DNA from 3 places in the Mesorhizobium sp. WSM4822 genome. Region 2 is predicted to be linked to each of the others. Evidence: predicted binding sites of a transcription regulator. Region 2 holds the regulator's gene; each other region holds the start of a gene.
The links. Region 2 encodes PhoB, which activates phosphate uptake and scavenging genes when phosphate is short. Its sites were predicted from a motif close to TGTCATNNANCTGTCAT; they were not measured.
Positions count from the first base shown of each region.

Region 1 (7,760 bases), on a different contig from region 2:
AACACCTGGACGGCGGCGGCCTTGCGCATCGCCGGCCTGCGCACCGGCTGGTGGAACCCGCTGCCTGTATCGCTCGGCCTGTCGATGAGGCTGTATAATTAGGCGGAGCGCGCGCCGACTTCAGTCCGCTGTGTGCCGACGGATCGCCCTCCGCCAGAACTCTTCGGTCAGCTCAGGAATATCGCTTGTATCGACATCGCTCTCGGGTCGCGCCTTCAAGGCTGCGATCTCCGCTTTCTGACGCTCTGTTAGTGGAGGCGGATTTGCCGGGTCGAACTTGTACCGGATGAATTTGGCCATAGTTCTATTTCTACTCGGCGTAGACGCTGCTGTCGAACGCCAACGGCGCCTTCCTTCACCCCCCTCTGTCCTGCGGGACAGAGCGGGGTGCTGTCCCGCCAACCTTTCGCATGTTTCAGCTTTCGTCAGCCTCAACTGCTCGCCAGCCGTAGAGCCAGTCCAGATCCGCCGCGAGTTTTTCCGACGAGCGCACCTTCAGGAACACATTGCGCGCAATCGCCACCGGACCCGAGGCATGCCAGGCCAGCCGGTTGACAGCGCCGCGTCGGGCGACCTGCGCGACACGCGGTCGCCGTGACTGTTCCCAGGTCGCAGGTGCGGCCAGGGGGTCGGCAGGGAAGTCGGCGATGATGTCGGCAAGCGTCGCAGCATCCTCGATCGCCATCGCCGCGCCTTGCGCCGCGAACGGCGTCATCGCATGCGCGGCATCGCCGATCAGCGCCATGTTGCCGGTCGTCCAAGGTTGTTTGCTGTCGACCGTATGGATCGGCCACGCCGTCCACGGGCCGGCTTGTTCGACCAGACGGGCAAGTCCTGCCGCGGTGCCGCGCAGGGCATGGGTCAGGATCCCGGCGTCGGCATTGCCGGACCAGCCCTCGGCAATACGGTCGCCCTTGGTGAAGGCAGCGAGATTGAAGGCCGCACCCTTGCTGACGGGATAGGCCACCATATGGAAGCCGGGATGCAGGAAGGTGGTGACGCAATTGGTTACACCGATCGCGGCAAAGGCTTGTCCGGCAGCGCTTTCGGCGGCAATGGTCGCGCGCCAGGCCAGCTCGCCGGAAAAATGGCTTGTCGGCAAGGCCGCCCTTTTGGACGAATCGACAAGTGCGCGCACCGACGACCAGACACCATCGGCTCCGATCAGCAGGAAGCCCTCAGCCTTGATGGTTTTGCCGTCGATCTCGGCCGTCGCGGTGATGCCATGGGGGCCGGTGGCAGCGCTGCTGACGCGGGCGCCGGTGGTAAAATGGATATCCGGTATCTCGGAAACCCGTGCCATCAGCGCGCTCTGCAGATCAGCCCTGTGAGCGACGAGATAGGGCGCCTGCCAGCGCGCTTCGGCGGCTTGCCCCAGCGGCACCCGCGCCAGTTCGCGCAAGGTCGCGGCCTCCTTCAACACCACGGCTTCCGGCCGCACCGCTGCCGGCAGCAGCTTGTCGAGTACGCCAAGCTGGCGAAGGATACGTGTCGCGTTGGGAGAGAGCTGGATGCCGGCGCCGGCAGCTTCCAGGCGCTGCGCCTGTTCGAACACCCGAACAGGGTAGCCGCGTTCGGCGAATGCAAGCGCTGCGGTCAATCCGGCGACACCCGCCCCGGCGATGACAATTTGCCGGGATCGCGTGTCGGTCATCGGGCTGGTCGCGAAAGACTCAGGCGGCCTGATCGATGTAGATGCAGCCGGCCGGCAGCGTATCGGTCGCCTTCAGCTTCGGAGAATAGCGGTAGAGCGTCGAGCAATAGGGGCAGACTTTTTCGTTGTCGTCGCCCATGTCCAGAAACACATGCGGGTGGTCGAAAGGCGGATTGGCGCCCGTGCACATGAATTCCTTCACGCCGATGTCGATTGCCTGATAGCCCGCATCGTTCTGAAAATGGGGAATGGAACCGCCTGCCATCGTCGTCTCCTTAACGCAGTCTCGTCTGCATCTGGATCATATCAGGGCTCTTTGCAAGTTCGATGAAATGAAACTGTCGCAAAAGCCTGTCAGAGGATAAGTTAAGCCGATTAACCCATGACCTGACCCGAAAACCAATTTCGGTTTTCGGGAGGGACCATGGGGTCGCTATAAAGACGGCTAACCGGCTGACGGTGTGGAAGAGCGGGAATCATGAACGAACTGAAGCCGGTGCAGAACGAATTCGTGGATGTCGAGGTGGCTCGTCCGGAGGGCGGCAATCCGGACCGGTTTGTCAACCGCGAGTTTTCCTGGCTGCAGTTCAACCGGCGCGTTCTCGAGGAATCGCTGAACCTCAACCATCCGCTGCTGGAGCGCGTCCGCTTCCTGTCGATCTCGGCCGCCAACCTCGACGAGTTCTTCATGGTCCGTGTTGCCGGTCTTGCCGGCCAGGTGCGCGAGGGCATCACGCTGAAGAGCCCTGACGGACGCACCCCCGAACAGCAGCTCGAACAGCTGCTGCGTGAGGTCGAGCGGCTGCAGGAAGACCAGCAGAAGAGCCTTTCGGCGCTCACCGTGCTGCTCAACAAGGAAGGCATCGAGAGCATCACCCGCGATGCGCTGACCAAGGACGAGAAAATCTGGCTGGAAGACCATTTCCAGGAGCAGGTGTTCCCGGTGCTCACCCCGCTGTCGATCGATCCGGCGCACCCGTTCCCGTTCATCCCCAATCTCGGCTTCTCGATGGCCCTGCAATTGCGCCATCGCAAGAATGGTGAGGAGATGAGCGCGCTGCTGCGCCTGCCGGTGGCGCTGAAGCGCTTCATCCGCCTGCCGGACCGCAAGCATCATGTCCGCTTCATCCCGCTGGAAGAGGCGGTCGGCCTCTATATCGGCAAGCTCTTCCCCGGCTATGAGGTCAAGGGCTCCGGCACGTTTCGCATCATTCGCGATAGCGATATCGAGGTCGAGGAGGAGTCCGAGGACCTGGTTCGCCTGTTCGAAACGGCGCTGAAGCGGCGGCGGCGGGGTTCGGTGATCCGCATCGAATTCGACAGGCTGATGCCTGGCGAATTGCGCGACTTCGTAGCAGGCGAGCTTGGCGTGTCGTCGAGCCGCATCAGCGTGCTCACCGGGCCGCTGGCGCTCAGCCAGATTTCCGAGATCGTCGCCGTCCCTCGCGACGACCTGAAATTCATGCCCTACAATCCGCGTTTTCCCGAGCGTATCCGCGAGCATGGCGGCGATTGTTTCGCCGCCATCCGCGAGAAGGACATCGTCGTCCATCACCCCTACGAATCGTTTGACGTCGTGGTGCAGTTCCTGCGCCAGGCGATGGCCGATCCGGAAGTGGTGGCGATCAAGCAGACGCTTTACCGCACCTCCAATGACAGCCCGATCGTGCGTGCGCTGGTCGACGCGGCCGAGGCCGGCAAGTCGGTCACCGCGCTGGTCGAGCTCAAGGCGCGTTTCGACGAAGAAGCCAACATTCGCTGGGCGCGCGATCTGGAGCGTGCCGGCGTGCAGGTCGTGTTCGGCTTTCTCGAGCTAAAAACCCATTCGAAAATGTCGCTGGTGGTGCGGCGCGAGGACGGCAAGCTGCGCAACTACGTGCACCTCGGCACCGGCAACTACCATCCGGTAACGGCGCGCATCTACACCGACCTGTCCTTCTTCACCACCGATCCGACGATCGCCCGCGATGTCGCCCAGCTGTTCAATTTCATCACCGGCTATGCCGAGCCGACAGACGAAATGCGGCTTGCGATCTCGCCGTTCACGCTGAGAAGCCGTATCCTGAAGCACATTGCCGACGAGATTGCCTACGCGGTGCAGGGGAAACCGGCGCGCATCTGGATGAAGATGAACGCACTCGTCGATCCGATTATCATCGACGCGCTCTACGATGCCAGCCGGGCCGGCGTCGAGGTCGACCTGGTCGTGCGCGGCATCTGCTGCCTGAGGCCGCAGGTTCCGGGCCTGTCGGAAAACATCCGCGTAAAATCGATCGTCGGCCGTTTTCTCGAGCACAGCCGCATCTATTGTTTCGGCAACGGTCACGGCCTGCCGTCGGACGAGGCGATCGTCTACATCTCCTCGGCCGATCTGATGCCGCGCAATCTCGACCGCCGCGTCGAAACCATGGTGCCGATCACGAATCCAACTGTGCACGAACAGATCCTTGGCCAGATCATGCTGGGCAACATCATGGACAATCAGCAAAGTTTCGACGTATTGGCTGATGGAACCTCCCGGCGCGTCGTGCTGGAGGAGGGCGAGGAACCGTTCAACGCGCAGGAATATTTCATGACCAATCCGAGCCTGTCGGGACGGGGTGACGCGCTGAAGTCGCATGCGCCCAAGCGCATTGCGCAGTTCAAGCGCCGCAAGAAGAACGCTGCAGCGTCCGGCTGATGCTGTCTGATTCCCAGGGCCGGCTGCAGGACCGCCGACCGCTGTCCATCATCGACATCGGATCGAACTCGATCCGCCTCGTCGTCTATGAGGGGCTGGCGCGCTCGCCGACCATGCTGTTCAACGAAAAGATGCTGGCCGGTCTCGGCCGGGGCATCGTTTCGACCGGCAAGCTCGACCCCGAGGCGGTGACGCGCTCGATGGAAGAGTTCCGTCGCTTTCGCGCGCTTTCCGACCAGGCCGGCGCCGAGCAGATGTATGTGCTGGCCACCGCCGCGGCCCGCGAGGCGGTCAATGGCCCTGATTTCATCCACCGCGCCGAGGAGGTGCTGAAGACCGAGATCCGTGTCATCAGCGGCCGTCAGGAAGCGTATTATTCGGCGCTCGGCGTCATTTCCGGCTTCCATCCGGCCGACGGCATCGCCGGCGATCTGGGCGGCGGCAGCCTCGAACTGGTCGACGTCGCCGGCGAAGCGATCGGCGACGGCATCACACTGCCGCTGGGCGGCTTGCGCCTGCAGGACATGGCGAAGAACTCGCTGACCCAGGCGGCGAAGATCGCGCGTGACGAACTGGCGAAGGCCAAGCTGCTGAAAGGCGGGCAGGGCAGGCCTTTCTACGCCGTCGGCGGCACCTGGCGAAATCTCGCCCGGCTGCACATGGAAATGACCAACTATCCGCTTGGCGTCATGCACCATTACGAGATCTCGGCCGAAAGCGCGGCGAATTTCCTCAAGCAGGTGGCCAAAGCCGAGATCGAGAAGGTCAAGGGCATCGAAGGCGTTTCCAAGAACCGCCGTTCGCTGCTGCCCTATGGCGCCGTCGTGCTGCAGGAGATCATGGCGGCGATGCAGCCGTCGAAGATCATCGTCTCGGCGCTCGGCGTGCGCGAAGGCTTTCTCTATTCGCTGCTCGACGAAGCGGAGCAGAAGGCCGATCCGCTGATTTCGGCCTCGGAGGAGCTTGCACGCCTGCGCTCGCGCTCCGTCACCCATGCGCATGAACTTGTCGACTGGACCGCCAAAACCTTTGCCGCCTTCGGCATCGACGAGACCGAGGACGAGGCGCGCTACCGCCACGCGGCCGCATTGCTGGCCGATATCGGCTGGCGCGCGCACCCCGAATATCGCGGCAAGCAATCGCTCAACATCATCGCGCACGCCTCCTTCTTCGGCGTCGACCATCCCGGCCGTGCTTTCCTGGCCATGGCCAACGCCTATCGTCACGACGGCATCTTCAACGAAGCCATCGCCCCCGAGATCAAGGCGCTGGCGCCGCCGCGTTATCTGGAGCGGGCGCGCGTGCTCGCCGCGATGATGCGCGTCGTCTACCTGCTGACGGCGTCGATGCCCGGCATCATGCCCAGGCTGAAATGGGAACAGCGCGCCAACGGCGTGCTGGCGCTGGTCTTGCCGGCATCGCTGGCCGATCTCTATGGCGAGCGGCCGGCCGGGCGCCTGGCGCAACTGGCAAGGATAACCAACCGCCGCCTGGTGCTGGCTGTTGAGGGCGGGCCCAGCATGTCGGTGAAATAGGGCGTGTCGGTCAAGTAGGCGTTACGCCGAACCACTCCCGTCGACGCAGGGCTATGGACTCTTGCGAAGAGGACCCCCACCCTAGCCTCCCCACAAGGGGGAGGGAACGCTGCCGTGTGCCTCTAATTCTTCTTTGGCGCCGAAAAGACAGGCGATTCGCGTGGGTCGGCGCCAACGGAAGTCTCCCTCCCCCTTGTGGGGAGGGGTTAGGGGTGGGGGTCCGTGCCGGGCAGACATCTCAGGAATTCCATATGCGATAGCCCCGCCCGTCGACCGACCAGGCTCCCGCACCGGCCATGGCCAGCGCAACAAACCCGCCTGATATCGCAATGTCCTTCATCAGCATCTGCTGGTGCAGGAAGGCGAGCATTGCGTCGCCGCCGCCCTGGCCGTAATGGCCGATGAAGCCGGCGGCAATGCAGAAGGCGGCAAGCAGCAGCGCCGCGATCCGGGTCTGGAAACCGACCAGGACGAGCAGCCCGGCGATCAGTTCGAACAGTCCCGTGCCCCAGGCAGCAAGTGTCGGCAGCGGCAGGCCGAGGCTGGCAAAATAGCTTGTGGTGCCGGCTATGTCGCTCAATGCATGGATACCGGAGGGCACGAACAGGGCGGCGAGCAGCAGCCGGGAGAGCAGGAGCAGCGCGTTGCGGGGCATGTTCACCTCCCTTATCGGCCGCAGGCCGGCCTCCCGATAACCCGATCCTATCAGAAACTCCGGCCGACAGATCGGCGGGCATGTACCAACAACGAAAAAGCGGCGCGGAAAATTCCGCGCCGCTTTTTGTCGGCTATTGCCGGTTCTTGGCTCAGCCGCGCTTGGCGTCGATCGAATAGGCGCCGGCGCCCGAGGAAGCCAGCACGAGGAAGCCGCCCGCAATCGCGAGGTTCTTGAGAAACTGGATCATTTGCATCTGGTCGGCCCAACCGGTGTGGGCGACCAAGCCGGTAGCGACGGTGAAGATCGCCAGCACCCAGGCAACAATCCGGGTCTTGAAGCCGACGAGGATGGCGAGGCCGCCGAGAAGCTCGATCAGGCCGACGACAATGGCCGTTACGGTCGGCAAGGGCAGGCCGAGGGCACCGAAATAGCCGGCCGTGCCGGCGATGGCGGTCAGCTTGCCGAAGCCTGAAAGCAGGAAGATGACGGCAAGCAGGACGCGGCCGAGGAGGATGGTGGTCGAGGCATTGGATGCGCCGGAACCGGCGACTGAAGTGTTGATGGACATGGTGGCTCTCCGGGATGGGTTGATACCGGGGAGATAGAGCAAGCCGACTGTTCACCAAAGCCACCAGACTGGCGACACATTGTTCACAGTACTTACGTTTCCGTGATCGGGCGGCCTGCGAAAAATTTGCTTCGCGTCACGTCGTGACGAGAGTAAATTCTCCCGTCACGAAACACCCGGCTTTTGGTTGACGCATTCCGGACCGAAAACCGCAAGACACTTTCCTGGAATTGACTACCCCGGATGTGTCATGTCCTCCGGCCGCACCAGCCGGTCGTAATCGGCTTCGCTGACCAGCCCGGTTGCAAGCGCTTCCTCGCGCAGCGTGGTGCCCTTCTTGTGCGCGGTCTTGGCGATCTTGGCGGCATTGTCGTAGCCGATGGTCGGCGCCAGTGCCGTCACCAGCATCAGCGATCGGTCGAGTGCCGCCTTGATGTTGTCTTCGCGCGCCTCGATGCCGACGACGCAATTGTCGGTGAAGGAGACAGAGGCGTCGGCGAGCAGCTGCACCGACTGCAGGAAATTATAGGCCATCAGCGGGTTGTAGACGTTGAGCTCGAAATGGCCCTGACTGCCCGCGAAGGTGAGCGCCGCATTATTGCCGAACACCTGCACGCAGACCTGCGTCAGCGCCTCGCATTGGGTCGGGTTGACCTTGCCCGGCA
Region 1 covers NZ_JBVVQM010000014.1:14,419-22,178, reverse strand. Annotated here, with positions in the region: gene AC0L3E_RS27360 (TIGR02117 family protein) at 1-102, shown strand, start outside; gene AC0L3E_RS27355 (hypothetical protein) at 121-300, opposite strand; gene AC0L3E_RS27350 (FAD-dependent monooxygenase) at 416-1,654, opposite strand; gene AC0L3E_RS27345 (zinc-finger domain-containing protein) at 1,674-1,919, opposite strand; gene AC0L3E_RS27340 (RNA degradosome polyphosphate kinase) at 2,133-4,334, shown strand; gene ppx (exopolyphosphatase) at 4,334-5,869, shown strand; gene AC0L3E_RS27330 (DoxX family protein) at 6,108-6,524, opposite strand; gene AC0L3E_RS27325 (DoxX family protein) at 6,676-7,095, opposite strand; gene fumC (class II fumarate hydratase) at 7,330-7,760, opposite strand, start outside.
Region 1: AC0L3E_RS27340 (RNA degradosome polyphosphate kinase) is a predicted target of PhoB. The motif match lies at 1,983-1,999, and genes of this name have one in related genera.

Region 2 (7,760 bases):
TATCACTGCCGATCTCGTTCGACGAGAAGGTGATCGATCCTTCCGGCAAGCGTGCAACCGATCCGAGCGTTCTGATCAAGGCAAATTATCCCAGGCTCGCCGAAAACGCGCTTGTGGCCAAGCTCGGCATCTCTCCTGATGACAAGCCGATGATCCAGAAGCTCAAGGGCTTCCTGTCGGAAGGCGCCCGCGTCCAGTTGCGCGACATCGTTGCCGCCGATCCGTCCGTGATCGGCACGACACGCAACGTCAACATCCTCGCCGCCGCCAATCTCGACTCGGCTTTCAAGGGCCAGATCGACCTCAGTGTCGAGGAAGCGCGACGCAAGGTCTCGGACCAGCAGATCACCTGGATGAACAAGCTCAAGGCCGAGGGCGCGATGGCCGAGCACTTCAACAGCGGCCTGTTCACCTACGGCGCCTCCAGCCGCCCGGAAACCTCGGGCATGGGCGTGGCGATCATCGGCTCGTTTTATATGATGGTGATCGTGTTGCTCCTGGCGCTGCCGATCGGCGTCGCCGCCTCCATCTATCTGGAGGAGTTCGCCAAGAAGAACCGTTTCACCGACCTTATCGAGGTCAACATCAACAATCTGGCAGCGGTGCCGTCAATCGTCTTCGGCTTGCTCGGCCTCGCGGTGTTCATCAATTTCCTGGGCATGCCGCGCTCCGCCGCTTTCGTCGGCGGCCTGGTGCTGACACTGATGACGCTGCCGACGATCATCATCGCGACGCGCGCTGCACTTGCCGCGGTGCCGCCGTCGATCCGCTCGGCGGCTCTCGGTCTTGGCGCCTCCAAGATGCAGATGGTGTTCCAGCACATCCTGCCGCTTGCCGCACCCGGCATCCTCACCGGCACCATCATCGGTCTAGCGCGTGCGCTCGGTGAAACCGCGCCCCTGCTGCTAATCGGCATGGTCGCCTTCGTCGCCGATCCACCGACGACGCCTTTCGATCCGGCCACCGCGCTGCCGGTGCAGATCTATATGTGGGCGAACGAGGCCGAGCGCGCCTTCGTCGAGCGCATGTCGGGCGCGATCATCATCCTGCTCGTCTTCCTCATGGCCATGAACATCACCGCGATCGTGCTTCGGCGTCGGTTCGAGCGGCGCTGGTAGAAAAAAGGCATTTTGGTATGAACATCATGACCGAACAGTCCCTTGAAAACGCAGTGGGCGATAAGATGAACGCCAAGTCGAACGAAGTGATCAAAATGCGCGGCGACAAGGTCGGCGTGTTCTATGGCGAGAAGCAGGCGCTGTTCGATGTCAATCTCGACGTCCGCCTGAATCAGGTGACGGCGCTGATCGGCCCTTCCGGCTGCGGCAAGTCGACCTTCCTGCGCTGCCTCAACCGCATGAACGACACCATCGATTCCGCGCGGGTAACCGGCAAGATAACGCTCGACGAAGAAGACATCTACGACAAGAACATCGATGTCGTCGAACTCAGGGCGCGCGTCGGCATGGTGTTCCAGAAACCCAATCCGTTCCCCAAGTCGATCTACGAGAACGTCGCCTATGGCCCGCGCATCCACGGATTGGCCAAGCGCAAGGCCGACATGGATCAGATCGTCGAGTCGAGCCTGAAGAAGGCGGCAATCTGGAACGAGGTGAAGGACCGTTTGCAGGAACCTGGCACGGGTCTTTCCGGTGGCCAGCAGCAGCGTCTGTGCATTGCACGCGCCATCGCCGTGTCACCCGAGGTGATCCTGATGGACGAACCGTGTTCGGCGCTCGACCCGATCGCCACTGCTCGCGTCGAGGAACTGATCGACGAACTGCGCCAGAACTATACGATCGTCATCGTCACCCATTCGATGCAGCAGGCAGCGCGCGTGTCGCAGCGCACCGCGATGTTCCATCTAGGCTATCTGGTCGAGGAGGGCGCCACCGACAAGATGTTCACCACCCCCGACGACAAACGCACCCAGGACTACATCACCGGCCGGTTCGGCTGAGCTCAGGCATATGAGGGACGAAGATCATGGGTGAACATACCGTTGCATCTTTCGATGAGGATCTGGAGCAGATCAGCCAGCTGATCCGCGACATGGGCGATCTCGCCCGCTCGATGGTCAGTGGCTCGACCAAGGCTTTGCTCAATTCGGACAATGCGCTGGCGCAGCGCGTGGTTTCCGACGATGCCATCATGGATGCCCGCCAGCGCGAGCTGGACGATCGCGCCATCACGCTGATCGCCAAGCGCCAGCCAATGGCCAACGATCTGCGTGCGGTGGTCGGTTCGATCCGCATGGCCGGCGACCTCGAGCGCATCGGCGACCTTGCCAAGAACATCGCCAAGCGCGTCGGCACTGTCGGGCTGAGCGTCACGCCGCACGATCTTTCGCATTCGATCGACGCGATGGCGCAGCTGGTGCTGATCCAGGTGCAGGGGGTCGTCGACGAGTATGCCGCCGCTGACGCGGCAGCGCTTGCCACGCTCAGAAACAATGATGAACGCATCGACGTCAAATACACCTCGGTGTTCCGCGAGCTGCTGACCTACATGATGGAAGATCCCCGCAACATCACGGCGTGCACGCACCTGTTGTTTTGCGCCAAGAACCTCGAGCGGATCGGCGACCACGTGACCAACATCGCCGAAAATGCCTACTATGTTTTGACCGGCACGCAGCTGCCAGCCAATCGTCCGAAGCAGGACGAGACGGCAATGTCCGCGCCAGCGGCATAACAGGGGTGACCAGCCGATGATCGCACCACGCATCATGGTGGTGGAGGATGAGGAGCCGCTAGGCGTGCTGCTCCGCTACAATCTTGAATCCGAAGGTTACCAGGTCGAGGTGGTGACGCGCGGCGATGAGGCCGAAATCCGGCTGCAGGAGAACGTTCCCGATCTTCTGGTGCTCGACTGGATGGTGCCTGCGGTTTCGGGCATCGAACTCTGCCGGCGCCTGCGAATGCGTCCCGAGACCGAGCGGCTGCCGATCATCATGCTGACCGCGCGAGGCGAGGAAAGCGACCGCGTGCGCGGCCTGTCGACCGGCGCCGACGACTATCTGGTCAAGCCCTTCTCGACGCCGGAGTTCATGGCCAGGGTCAAGGCGCTGCTGCGCCGGGCCAAGCCGGAAGTGCTGTCCAGCGTGCTCAAGGTCGGCGATATCGTGCTCGATCGCGAGTCGCACCGTGTCTATCGCAAGAAGAGCGAGATCCGGCTTGGGCCGACGGAATTCCGCCTGCTCGAATTCATGATGCGCCATCCAGGCCGCGTGTTCTCGCGCAGCCAACTGCTCGACAATGTCTGGGGCGAGACGATCTACATCGATGAGCGCACGGTCGACGTGCATGTCGGCCGGCTGCGCAAGGCGGTCAACAATGGCCGTATGCCTGATGTCATCCGCACGATCCGTGGGGCCGGATACGCCATCCGAGAGGACTGAACTCCCTCGTTTGAACTCACGCCACGTTCTTGCCGCCGAAACCGGATCTCGCCTGCACGCCCGGCGCAAAAATCTCCTGATCGACGAAGATCAGCGCCCGCATGGCGCAGCCTTCGCGGATCAGCGGCAGTTCGTTCGGCTCGGTGTCGAAAGAAATCGATTTGGAATGCTGGCCGCCGGCGGTCTGGGCAATCGCTTGCCGCAATGCCGGCTCGATCAGGTCGAAGGCGGCGGCGCTGACACCGACCATGGCGACCGGCGCCGGATCGATCAGCGCGAACAGGCTGCCGAGGCCGTAGCCGAGCGCTTCGCCGGCCTTGCGATAGGCTTCCCGTTCGGGTCCGTCACCTTCGCGGGCCGCGGCAGCCAGGGCGCGCATGTCGGCGTCGCTGACATCGGCAACGGGTTCTGCATCCTCGCCCATCTGCCTGGCGTTGCGCCAGATGGCGTAATTGCCCGCATAGGCTTCGACGCAGCCGCGCCGTCCGCAGCGACATAGCGCGCCGTTCGGCCGATGGATCATGTGGCCGAATTCGCCGCCCGAAGAATGGGTGCCGGTGAACAATTCGCCCTTCAGCACCAGTCCCATGCCGATGCCATGCGACAAAAGGATAGCGATGAAATCGTCGCGGTAACGATCGGGGTCGCGCCAGCGCAGCGCCACCGCCATCATGTTGCAGTCGTTCTCCATTATGGCAGGGATGCCGAACTCGTCTTCGAATATGTCGGCGAAGGCGATGTCGGTGTGCGGCGTGATCGGCGACCACAGCATGGCGCGGGCACGGGTGTCGGTGATGCCCTGGATGGCCAGCGCGATGCGGGCGATGCTGCGCACGTCCAGGTCGGGATCTGCCAGGCGGCGCCGCACGATGGCCGTGCATTCCCCGATCAGCGACTCGCGCGACATCGTCAGCGTGTCCAGCCGGCGCTGCTCCTCGGATATTACCTGGCCGGCATAGTCGATGACGGCGACGGAGAGGAAGTTCAGCGACAGCACCACGGTCATTACCGCGGCCGCTTCCGGATTGAGACTGAGGCCGACCTGCGGCCGGCCGCGTTTGAGCGAGCCGGCCTCGCTCGGCTTGCTTTCGGTCAGGATGCCTTCGACGATCAGGTCGGATGAAATCGCCGAGATGGTCGAATGGCTGAGGCTTGTGGTCGCGGCAATCTCGGTTCGCGACGGCTGTCCGGCGCGGCGCACTGCCGCGATCACCATGGCGCGGTTGCGGCGGCGCAGATCGTCGTGGCGGATTCCGACCGACATGTTCTTTCATATCCTCCCGGTCGCCGCGGTTCCTCCTGCCCCTGGAACGCTGTCGGTGACGCCGGTAAATACTGGCAGAAGCTGCAGGCCGTGTCATTTATTTATTCCGAGACTCGAAAAAAACTCGAAATGACATCAAAATCCATCAGAATCGATGTTGACAGCGTTCGGGCGTTGGCCCAGTATTTTTTCGAGGCTCGAAAAAATAGAGCCTCTGTGCCGGCCCTCGGGTCAGTTTGGTCGCGCCATACGCGGCGCAGGGAGGATAATATGAAAAGATTCACGGCCGCCATCCTGGCGGGTGCCGCCATGTCGCTGACGCTCGCGTCTGTCGCGCAGGCGAAGGACAAGGTTGTCGGCGTTTCGTGGTCCAACTTCCAGGAAGAACGCTGGAAGACCGACGAGGCCGCCATGAAGACGGCGATCGAGGCCGCCGGCGACAAGTACATCTCCGCCGATGCGCAGTCCAATCCCGGCAAGCAGCTTACCGATGTCGAAAGCCTGATCTCGCAGGGCGCCAATTCACTGATCATCCTGGCGCAGGATGCGTCGGCCATCGGCCCGGCGGTGCAGAAGGCGCTGGACGAGGGCATTCCGGTCGTCGGCTATGACCGGCTGATCGAGAACAAGGACGTCTTCTATCTGACCTTCGACAACAAGGAAGTCGGCCGCATGCAGGCCCGCGAAGTGTTCAAGGTCAAGCCGGAAGGCAACTACGTCTTCATCAAGGGCTCCGGTGCCGATCCCAATGCCGACTTCCTGTTCTCGGGCTCGATGGAAGTGCTCAAGGAAGCCATCGACAGCGGCAAGATCAAGAATGTCGGCGAAGCCTACACGGATGGCTGGCTGCCCGCCAACGCCCAGAAGAACATGGAGCAGTTCCTGACCGCCAACGACAACAAGGTCGACGCGGTGGTCGCGGCCAATGACGGCACTGCCGGTGGCGTCGTCGCGGCGCTGACGGCTCAAGGCTTGGCCGGCACCGTGCCGGTCTCGGGTCAGGACGGCGACCACGCCGCGCTGAACCGCATCGCCCTCGGCACGCAAACCGTGTCGGTGTGGAAGGACGCGCGGGAGCTCGGCAAGAATGCCGCCGAGATCGCCTCGCAACTGGCCGACGGCAAGAAGACGAGCGACATCGCCGGCGCCAAGGACTTCACGACGCCGGGCGGCAACACCGTCAAGTCGCTGTTCCTGACCCCGGTTGCCATCACCAAGGACAATCTCAACGTCGTCATCGACGCCGGCTGGATCAAGAAGGACGAAGTCTGCGCGGGTGTCGCCGCCGGCACCGTGGCGGCCTGCAACTGATCCGTACCACTTTGCAATATCTGAACGCCGCGGCCCAAAAGCCGCGGCGTTTTCTCAAAGAATTGTGTTTCCGCATCATGCGGATAGCTTCTAGGCTGGGCTCCGGCATGCGTGTCAGACGGCCAGCCGGTGGGAGGAAACCATGACCGATACGACGTCAAACCCGCAGACCGATACGGCGCGCGCGTCGGAACTCGGCGCCGTCGCCCGGTTCCTGAAGGCGACCGAGATCGACACCCGCATGCTCGGCATGATCGGCGCGCTGCTGGTCATCTGGATTGGGCTGCATGTCATTTCCAGCCTGCGCCTTGGCGTCAATCCGCTCGATTTCGACAGCCGCACCTTTCTCACGCCGCGCAATCTGTGGAACCTGTCGGTGCAGACATCCGCGGTTGCCATCATGGCCTGCGGCATGGTGCTGGTCATCGTCATGCGCAACATCGACCTGTCGGTCGGTTCCGCCGAGGGCCTGATCGGCATGGTGATGGGATTTGCCCAGGTGCATTTCCTGGTGCGCTTTGTCGGGCTCGAACTCGGCAACCCGTGGATCTGGGTCCTGGCACTGGTCATCGGCCTGGCGCTCGGCCTGTTGATCGGCGCTTTTCAAGGCTTCGTCATCGCCTATCTCGAAGTGCCCGCCTTTATCGTGACGCTGGGCGGCCTGCTGGTCTGGCGCGGTGCCGCCTGGTGGGTCACTTCAGGCCAGACCGTGGCGCCGCTTAACGCCACTTTTCAGCTGATGGGCGGTGGGCCGGCGGGATCGATCGGCGCGACCTGGAGCTGGGTCGTTGGGATCGTCGCCTGCCTCGCCGTGGTGTTTGGGCTTTTCAACGGGCGGGTGCAGCGCAAGCGTTTCCGGTTTCCGCTACGTCCGATCTGGGCCGAGGCGCTGCTTGGAGTCGTCACCTGCGGCGCCATCATGGGTGCGGTCTGGCTCGCCAACTCCTACCCCTGGCCGATCGGCATCGTGAACAGATATGCGGCCGCCAACAACATCACCGTTCCCGAAGGCGGCCTGTTCATCGCCCACGGTATCGCCATACCGGTGCTGATGGCTGTCGCCGTCGGGCTGGTCATGACCTTCATCACCAACCGCACCCGTTTCGGCCGCTATGTGTTCGCCATCGGCGGCAATCCCGAGGCGGCCAATCTCGCCGGCATCAACACGCGATGGATCACCATGAAGGTGTTCATGATCATGGGCGTGCTGGCCACGATTGCCGCGGCGATCTCCTCGGCCCGGCAGAATTCGGCCACCAACGTGCTTGGAACGCTCGACGAACTGCTCGTCATTGCAGCCGCCGTGATCGGCGGCACGTCGCTTGCCGGCGGATCGGGAACGATCATCGGCGCCATGCTGGGCGCGCTGCTGATGCAGTCGCTGCAGTCCGGCATGGTGCTGCTCGGCGTCGACTCGCCGCTGCAGAGCATCGTCGTCGGGGCCGTACTGGTCATCGCCGTGTGGCTCGACACCGTCTATCGCAAGCGCGTCTAGGAGGGCATGCCATGAATGACAAGACTGCTCCTGCAGCCACCGCGCTGATCGACATGAGGAACATCTCGATCGCGTTTGGCGGCATCCGCGCCGTCGACGACGCCTCGATCGATCTTTTCCCCGGCGAGGTCGTGGCGCTGCTCGGCCACAATGGCGCCGGCAAGTCGACATTGATCAAGATCCTGTCCGGCGCCTACAAGCGCGATTCGGGCCAGATCTTCGTCAACGGCGAGGAGGCATCGATCTCCAATCCACGCGACGCCAAGAAATACGGCATCGAGACGATCTAC
Region 2 covers NZ_JBVVQM010000003.1:35,837-43,596, reverse strand. Annotated here, with positions in the region: gene pstA (phosphate ABC transporter permease PstA) at 1-1,118, shown strand, start outside; gene pstB (phosphate ABC transporter ATP-binding protein PstB) at 1,136-1,960, shown strand; gene phoU (phosphate signaling complex protein PhoU) at 1,987-2,694, shown strand; gene phoB (phosphate regulon transcriptional regulator PhoB) at 2,711-3,400, shown strand; gene AC0L3E_RS08185 (ROK family protein) at 3,417-4,664, opposite strand; gene xylF (D-xylose ABC transporter substrate-binding protein) at 4,935-5,975, shown strand; gene AC0L3E_RS08175 (sugar ABC transporter permease) at 6,118-7,470, shown strand; gene AC0L3E_RS08170 (ATP-binding cassette domain-containing protein) at 7,482-7,760, shown strand, end outside.

Region 3 (7,760 bases), 310 kb from region 2:
GCGCTGATTGTCTCGGAAGGAGCCGGACTGCTTCAAAAGCTGGTCGACCAGGGTGGTCTTTCCATGGTCGACGTGCGCGATGATCGCGATATTACGGATTTTCATGTTCTGGTCTCGGAAGCGTTGCAGGCAGCAGGCCAAAAGGCGCTGCCTCTTTCGGTTGCGCGGCTCATACAGGGTTTTTCGCAGTTGCGAAAGAGGAGGAGCGTCACCAAATACTCATCAAATCTTAAGCATCTGCGTGTGAGATGATTTTGTTAACCAAGGCGGGAACCCTTTGGGGCCCGGGCAGTTCAAACGTCATGACCGATAAACTCAACCGATTCTGGCCGCTCATCGCGTCTGTTGCCTTCGCCGTCCTGCTGGCGGCCAACGCCGCACAGTCAGCCGCGACGATGAAGGAATCACGGCCTGCCTTGCCGTCAGAGGCACAGTCGGCCGAGCAGATTTTCGCCGACGCACCAGACGGCGTCGACCCGATGGTGACCGGCCCGGTCAGCGCCGCCTTCAAGCAGCGCCAGGACGCCGCCAACTGCGACAGCGCCGTCTGGCCGAATATCCCCATGGTCTGCTACCCGGACTAGTCAGCGCTTCACCCCCCGCCCCGTCTCGCCAGCTTCGCTTTGCGAAGCCGCCGCCGACCTTCCCCACAAGGGGGAGGGTTGAGAAGCGCGCTTACGCCGACCGCACCGGGTCGAGCGTCACCTTGTAGAGTTCGTTGTCGTCGCGATCCATCAGCCGCACCGTCATCTGCTCGCTGGCGCCTGAAATATCGACGAGCCCGAAGAATTGCAGCCCGGCCGAGGGCGGCAGGTTCTGTCCCTGTTCGGCGGTCGGCGCCTTGATGAACTTCAGCTCCGGACCGAACGTCATGTCGAAATCGTTGGGACCGAACGTGCCGGCATGGATCGGACCCGAGACGAATTCCCAGAACGGATTGAACTCCTGGAACTGTGCCTTGTCCGGGTTGTAATAATGCGCAGCCGTGTAATGCACATCTGCGGTGAGCCAGACGGTGTTGCTGATGCCGGCATTCTTTATGAAGCGCAGCAGGTCGGCGATCTCGAGCTCGCGCCCTTTTGGCAAGCCATTGTCGCCATTGCTGACCGCTTCGGCGCCAACCTTCTTGGTACCGTCGTCCCAGACGACGAGGCCGAGCGGCATGTCGGCTGCAATGATTTTCCAGGTCGCCTTCGAATTTGCCAGCTCCCGCTTCAGCCATTTCGTCTGCTGTTCGCCGAGCATGCGCGATTGCGGCGTCATCTCATCCTGCATGTCGGGACCATTGGGGCCGCGATAGGAGCGCATGTCGAGGAAGAACACGTCGAGCAGCGGCCCATAAGCGATCTTGCGATAGACGCGGCCGGGCTCGGAAGGTTCGTAGCGGATCGTCGTCATCTCGTGGAAAGCCCGCGCCGCGCGGGCCGCCAGCACGTGGATGGATTTTTCCGTGTAGCGGTTGTCGGCGCTGAGATCCTTGGAATCCGACCAGTTGTTCAGCACTTCATGGTCGTCCCATTGGTAGAAGGTTGGGCAGATGGCGCTGAGGCCGAGCACGTTCCTGTCCATCATGTTGTATTTCCACTGGTCCCGGTATTCGTCCAGCGTCTCGGCGACCTTACGCTTGCCGTCGATCAGCACGACGTTCTTCCACTTGCCGCCGCCGGGCAGGTCGACCTCGTCCTTCATGGCGCCGTCGGCATAAATGGTGTCGCCTGAATGCAGAAAGAAGTCGGGCGTGTGCTTGCCGATCGTGGCGTAGGTCTTCATGCCGGTCTCGTCGATGCCCCAGCCTTGGCCGGCGGTGTCGCCCGACCAGGCAAAGCGGATGTCGCGCTTCGAGGCCGGCGCCGTCCTGAAGCGCCCGGTGATCGGCTCCGAAACGGCGTTGATGTCGGCGAGATCGGCTGCCGTCATCCGATAGAAGATATCCTGATCGGAAGCGAGGTCGGTGAGCAGCCGCTTGACCGTGTAATCGCTGGCCGGCGACGTATCGAGCGGCGCCAGGCGTGTCGCATTGGCGAAATTCTCCGTCGACGACACTTCGAACATGACGCGCGACGGTCGGTCGGTGCGCGTCCACACCATGCCGCTGGTGGCGTCGACATCTCCCGACTGGACGCCATGGGTGAAGGAAGGCCGCTGATTGGCGCGCGAATAATAGGGTAGCGCCAGGCCGGAAACGCCGGCCAGGCCAACGGCACCGGCGGAAGTGACGAAAGCACGGCGGGTCATCGAAAGCTTGTTCACGGCTGTCTCCTGGATGGCTTGAACGGTGCCACCAAAATCCAGCGTCAATGTTTCAGGCGCATCTCGGGATGATGAAGGTTTGATAACAATGAACAGGGTAATCTCCCCCCTCGAGGGGGAGATGTCGCCAAAGGGGACAGAGGGGGTCGCCGCGCGTGGAGCGCTAACCTCCTTCTATCGCAAGAGGCCGAGCCCAGTCGGACCAACCCCCCTCTGGCCGCTTCGCGGCCATCTCCCCCTCTCGGGGGGAGATTAGCGTCGCGCCTAAGCCGCTTGCGGCTCCGGATCGAACGCCGGCTTGCTGGTGTTGATCAGCAGCGAGATACAGGCGGCGGCGATTGCCGTCATGCCGGCGATCAGGAACGCCAGTTCGTAATTGCCCTGCAATTCGCGCATGGTGCCGCCAAAGGCGGCGGCAGCGGCCGCACCGATCTGGTGCCCGGCGACGATCCAGCCGAACACGATCGGCCCGCTGCGGTCGCCGAACGCCTCGTTGGCGAGCCGCAGCGTCGGCGGCACGGTGGCGATCCAGTCGAGGCCGTAGAGCACAGCGAAGATGATCAGGCTGGTCGCCGAGAAGCCGGAATACGGCAGATAGATCAGCGACAGGCCACGAATGCCGTAATAGACGCCGAGCAGCTTGCGCGGATCGTAGCGGTCGGTGAGCCAGCCCGACAACGTCGTGCCGATCAGGTCGAAGATGCCCATCATCGACAGCAGGCCGGCGGCCTGCACTTCGCCGATGCCCATGTCGCCGCAGAACGCGATCAGATGCGTGCCGACCAGCCCGTTGGTGGTGAAGCCGCAGACGAAGAAGGTGGCGAACAGATACCAGAACACCCGCGTGCCGGCGGCACGGCGCAGCGTCGAGAACGTATGCGCCAGAAAATTGCCCTGTGACGCAGGCGGAGTGGGCGGCACGTCGTCAGCCTCGGCGCCGTAGCGCACCATGCCGATCGATGCCGGCCGCTCCGGCACCAGCAGCCAGACCAGCGGTATCAGGGCAGCGGTCGCGATCGCGACCGCAATGACAACCGGCTGCCAGCCGCCCGACTGCGCCAGCGCGGCGATCAGCGGCAGGAACACCAGCATGCCCGAGGCGCTGGAGGCCGACATCAATCCCATGACAAGCCCGCGATTGGTCTTGAACCACCGGTTGACGATGGTCGCGCCGAGCACGCTGGCGACAGCACCGGAACCAATGCCCGAGAACACGCCCCAGGTGATGAACAGATGCCACGGCTTGGTCATCAGCAGGCTGAGCGCGGTCGAGCCCGACATCACCACCAGCGAGGCCAGCAGCGTGCGGCGAAGCCCGATGCGCTCCATCAGGGCTGCGGCAAATGGCCCTGTCAGGCCGTAAAGCAGGATGCCGACACCGGCGGCCAGCGAGATGATGTCGCGCCGCCAGCCGAAACTGTTCTCCAGCGGCAGCATCATGACGGCGGGCGCGGACCGCAGGCCGGCCGCGACCAGCAGGCTAAGGAAGATGACGCCGACCACGACGAAAGCGTAGCGCTGGCCAAATGGGCGGGATTGAGCTATCATGTTACTGACCGGTACGTTGCAGGTTGGGAGCATGTATACGTACCGATCGGTAACATTGTCAATCGAGCCACACGATGCCAACGGACAAAAATATTGATCTGACCATCAGCGACGATCATGCATCGGCGCCGCCGAAAGCCGCCAAAAAGATCCTCGATGTGGCCTATGACCTGTTCTACCGGCGCGGCATCAGAGCGATCGGCGTCGACGAGATCGTCAAACGCGCCGGTGTCACCAAGCCCAGCCTCTATCGCAGCTTTCCGTCCAAGGATGAACTGGCCGCCTCCTATCTCAGGCAGTACGATCTTGAATATTGGGAGCGTTTCGACGAGGCGGTTGCCGCTCATCCCGGCGACCCGCGCGCACAGATCAAGGCTTTCCTGACCCGCATCGGCAAGCGCACGCAAGTGGCGGACTATCGCGGCTGCGGCATGACCAACGCGGCGGTCGAATATCCCGACCACAGCCATCCGGCCCGTGTGGTCAGCGAGGCCAACAAGCAGGAATTGCGCCGCCGCCTGCGCGCCATGGCGGTTGCGATGGGCGCGCAAGACCCTGACACGCTCGGCGACGGCCTGCTGCTGCTGATCGAAGGCGCCTATATCAGTGGCCAGCTGTTCGGGCTCGGCGGCCCGGCGCAAGCGGTCGCCCGCAACGCCGACCTGCTGATTGAAGCGAGCTTGAAGAAATAACGTTTGGCGCTACGCTGCGGCAGCTTGCAACGGAGATTGACCGCCATGCGTGCCATTCTGATCCCGCTTGTTCTGGTCGGTCTGGGTCAGGCTGCGCAAGCCGACGGCATTTCCAGCGCTTACACCGATCTGGATTCGAAAAAGGATTGCGTGACCTACGCGCAGGCCGAGGAAGGCGACGGCGACTGGGCCGAACTCGCCTGTTCGGGCTATCGCGGCTATCCCGTACTGATAGCCTATGACGATGCCCGTGAATCGCTGTTCTACGGCTTTCCCCCCGGCGGCGACATGACAACGGTCTGGGAGAGCTTTTCGGGTTTCAATTCGTCCGGAGCCAAGATCGAATGGCGCATCGAAACCACCGGCGACAAGGCTGTGCCCTATGCAGCCATCCATCGCCGCTCGATCAGCAATCCCGAGGACGAGAAAAAGCCGACCGAGGTGCTGCTCGTCGCCAAGGTCGGCCAGATGGGCGCCCGCGACGGCTGCACCGTCGGCCTGGTGCTGGCCACCGGCAATCCCACCGCCAACGATCAGGCGCGCAAGCTTGCCGACGACAAGGCACGCACCTTCGCCTGCGGCAAGGACAGGCGCACTGTCATCGGCAATGTGCCGGCTTTCGGCCGGGTGGATAACTGAGCACGGCGGAGATTGGGCATCGCACCCGTAGCTTCGTCATCCACGGGCGGAGCAAGGAGCGTAGCGACGCAGCGCAGACCCGAGGGTCCATGCCGCGACATCAACACCGCCGCGGCGGTGCAGAATTCCGTTCCGCCGCACACGTCGCCTGGCGTCACGGCATGGATACCAGGGTCTCCGCGACGCCGCTTTGCGGCTGCTCCGCCCTGGTATGACGAAGTTGGGCTACTTGCTCGCCTTGGCCCGCTCGATCGCGTCGACGATCATCTTCTTGGCATATTTGGAATCGTGCCAGCCTTCGATCTTGACCCATTTGCCGGGCTCGAGATCCTTGTAGTGCTCGAAGAAGTGCTGCACCTGCTGGCGCGTGATGTCGGGCAGCTGGGTGTATTCGGTAACGTTCTCGTAGCGCAGCGTCAGTTTCGGCGACGGCACGGCAATGATCTTCTCATCCTGGCCGGCATTGTCTTCCATGATCAGCACGCCGATCGGCCTGACGTTGATGACGCAGCCCGGCACCAGGGCACGCGTGTTGCAGACCAGCACGTCGATCGGATCGCCGTCGCCCGACAGCGTGTGCGGCACGAAGCCGTAATTGCCGGGGTAGCGCATCGAGGTGTGCAGGAAGCGGTCGACGAACAGCGTGCCGGCTTCCTTGTCCATCTCATACTTGATCGGCTCGCCGCCGATCGGCACCTCGATGATGACGTTGACGTCCTCAGGCGGGTTCTTTCCGCTGGCTATGGCTTCAATGCGCATGGCTTAAATCCCTCTCTCGATGGACGATCGATAGCGGGCGGCGCGTCATGGTGCAATGCGGCGAATGGTGCTGGCTGAAATCGGGAGACGCAATGGCCGAAAGGCCGGGCTGTCATTCCCAGACGAAAGCGACCTTCTTGAGCGCCTTCTGCTCGAAGATCTCGACGCCTTCCGCAACATCGCGGCCGCCGGCGCCGGCATAGAAGGCAAGCGCGTTCTGGTTGTCTTCCAGCGCCCACACGACCATGCCTTTCAGCCCGTGATCGGCCAACCGCGCCTTGGCTGCCGAAAACAGGCGGCTGCCGAGCCCGATGCCCTGATATTCCGGGCGCAGGTACAATTCGTAGATTTCGCCTTGCTGCCTGAGTTCACGAGCGCGGTTCTTGCCGATCGTCGCATAGCCGGCAATCTTGCCGCCGATCTCGACCACCAGAACAGTGGCGGCGCGGCGAATCGCATTCGCCCACCAGTCGGCGCCTCGACGGTTGATCATCGATGTCAGGGTGCGGTGCGGAATGATGCCGGAATAGGCGCCGCGCCAGGCCTCCAGATGCACCTCGGCGATGGCACTGGCATCGCGCGGGTCGGCTTTCCGGATGTCGATCGTCAGCGTATTCATGATTTGTTAACCATAAACCCGCATCGCCCGATTGCAAGAGTCCCGGCGGCCCGCCGGCTGCTTTCTCACAGGCGATCATGACACTGATGACATCAGGCAAAGCCTGCTTGAAAACGCGCTCAGCCGAGGCGGATGGCGTGGGCTTTCGAGAACCGGAGCGGAGCGTAGCTTTACACGTGAACGCCGGCCGAAGCCGGCCTGCCAAGGCCGCTCATGTGTGAGTGCTTCGGCCGGCGAAGGCCGGAAGCGCAGAAAACCACGTCAGGCGTCCGGCTGAGTAGCGTTTGCAGGCGGGCTTTCAGATTTCGACCAGATGGTCGTCAAGTTCGTTGCTGTCGCCCACCGTGACCGGGAAATGCTCGGCCAGCACCGCACCCACCTGCTCGATCGCCTTGACGAAGCCGTCGGCAAGCCGGTCGTCGCCGGCATGCGCGGTAAGGTCGCGCACGACACCGTCCCAGACATGCTGGCCGACCTTGGCGTCGATGCCCGAATCGGCAACCACTTCGGCGTAGCGTTCAGCGATCGAGACGAAGACCAGCACGCCGGTGCGCGCCGTGGTGCGGTGGACGTTGCGGGCAAGGAACTGCTTGCTCGCGTTGGCGTGCGCCGCCTGGTAGCGCAGCCGCCTCGGCACCAGATGGATGCGCAGGCCGGGCAGCGCCCACAACAAGGCCAGCACGCAGGCAAGCGCCAGGAGCTGGGCGAGGACGAAATGCGGCAGCCGGATCGACAGCCACCAGGCCTCCAGACCGTAGCCGACCGCCAGGCTGACGATCAGCATGCACACGGTCGCCATGAAGGCGGCCGGGAAGAAATAGCCGTCGCTGGCATGCGCCACGACGCAGTAGATCTCGCCGTCGGTTTTCTCCTCGGCGGCGCGGATCGTGGTTGCGATGCGCTCATGGTCCTGCGGGCTGATTGGTCGTGTTGCCATGATATGTCTCACCAGCTTCCTGAAGAACCGCCACCACCCGATGAGCCGCCGCCACCGGAAAACCCGCCACCGCCGCTTGATCCCGAAGACCAGCCACCACCGGAGCTCCCCGACGACCAGCCGCCCGAAGACGAACCCGTTGTCCAGCCACTGCTGCCCGAGTACCCGCTCGGCCCACGGCCGTAACGAAACGTCATGCCCAGCCATCTGTACACGCCCGGGGACAGCTTCGTGCCGAACATCGGCGGCAGGAACGCCATCGCCAACCCGCCGAAAAACATCGTCGCCCACAGGATCAGGAACACGGCAACGATCG
Region 3 covers NZ_JBVVQM010000003.1:342,279-350,038, forward strand. Annotated here, with positions in the region: gene typA (translational GTPase TypA) at 1-105, opposite strand, end outside; gene AC0L3E_RS09670 (hypothetical protein) at 303-584, shown strand; gene AC0L3E_RS09675 (alkaline phosphatase D family protein) at 676-2,235, opposite strand; gene AC0L3E_RS09680 (MFS transporter) at 2,515-3,798, opposite strand; gene AC0L3E_RS09685 (TetR/AcrR family transcriptional regulator) at 3,873-4,490, shown strand; gene AC0L3E_RS09690 (hypothetical protein) at 4,536-5,129, shown strand; gene ppa (inorganic diphosphatase) at 5,355-5,888, opposite strand; gene AC0L3E_RS09700 (GNAT family N-acetyltransferase) at 6,001-6,507, opposite strand; gene AC0L3E_RS09705 (TPM domain-containing protein) at 6,806-7,444, opposite strand; gene AC0L3E_RS09710 (TPM domain-containing protein) at 7,453-7,760, opposite strand, start outside.
Region 3: AC0L3E_RS09675 (alkaline phosphatase D family protein) is a predicted target of PhoB. The motif match lies at 2,322-2,338, and genes of this name have one in related genera.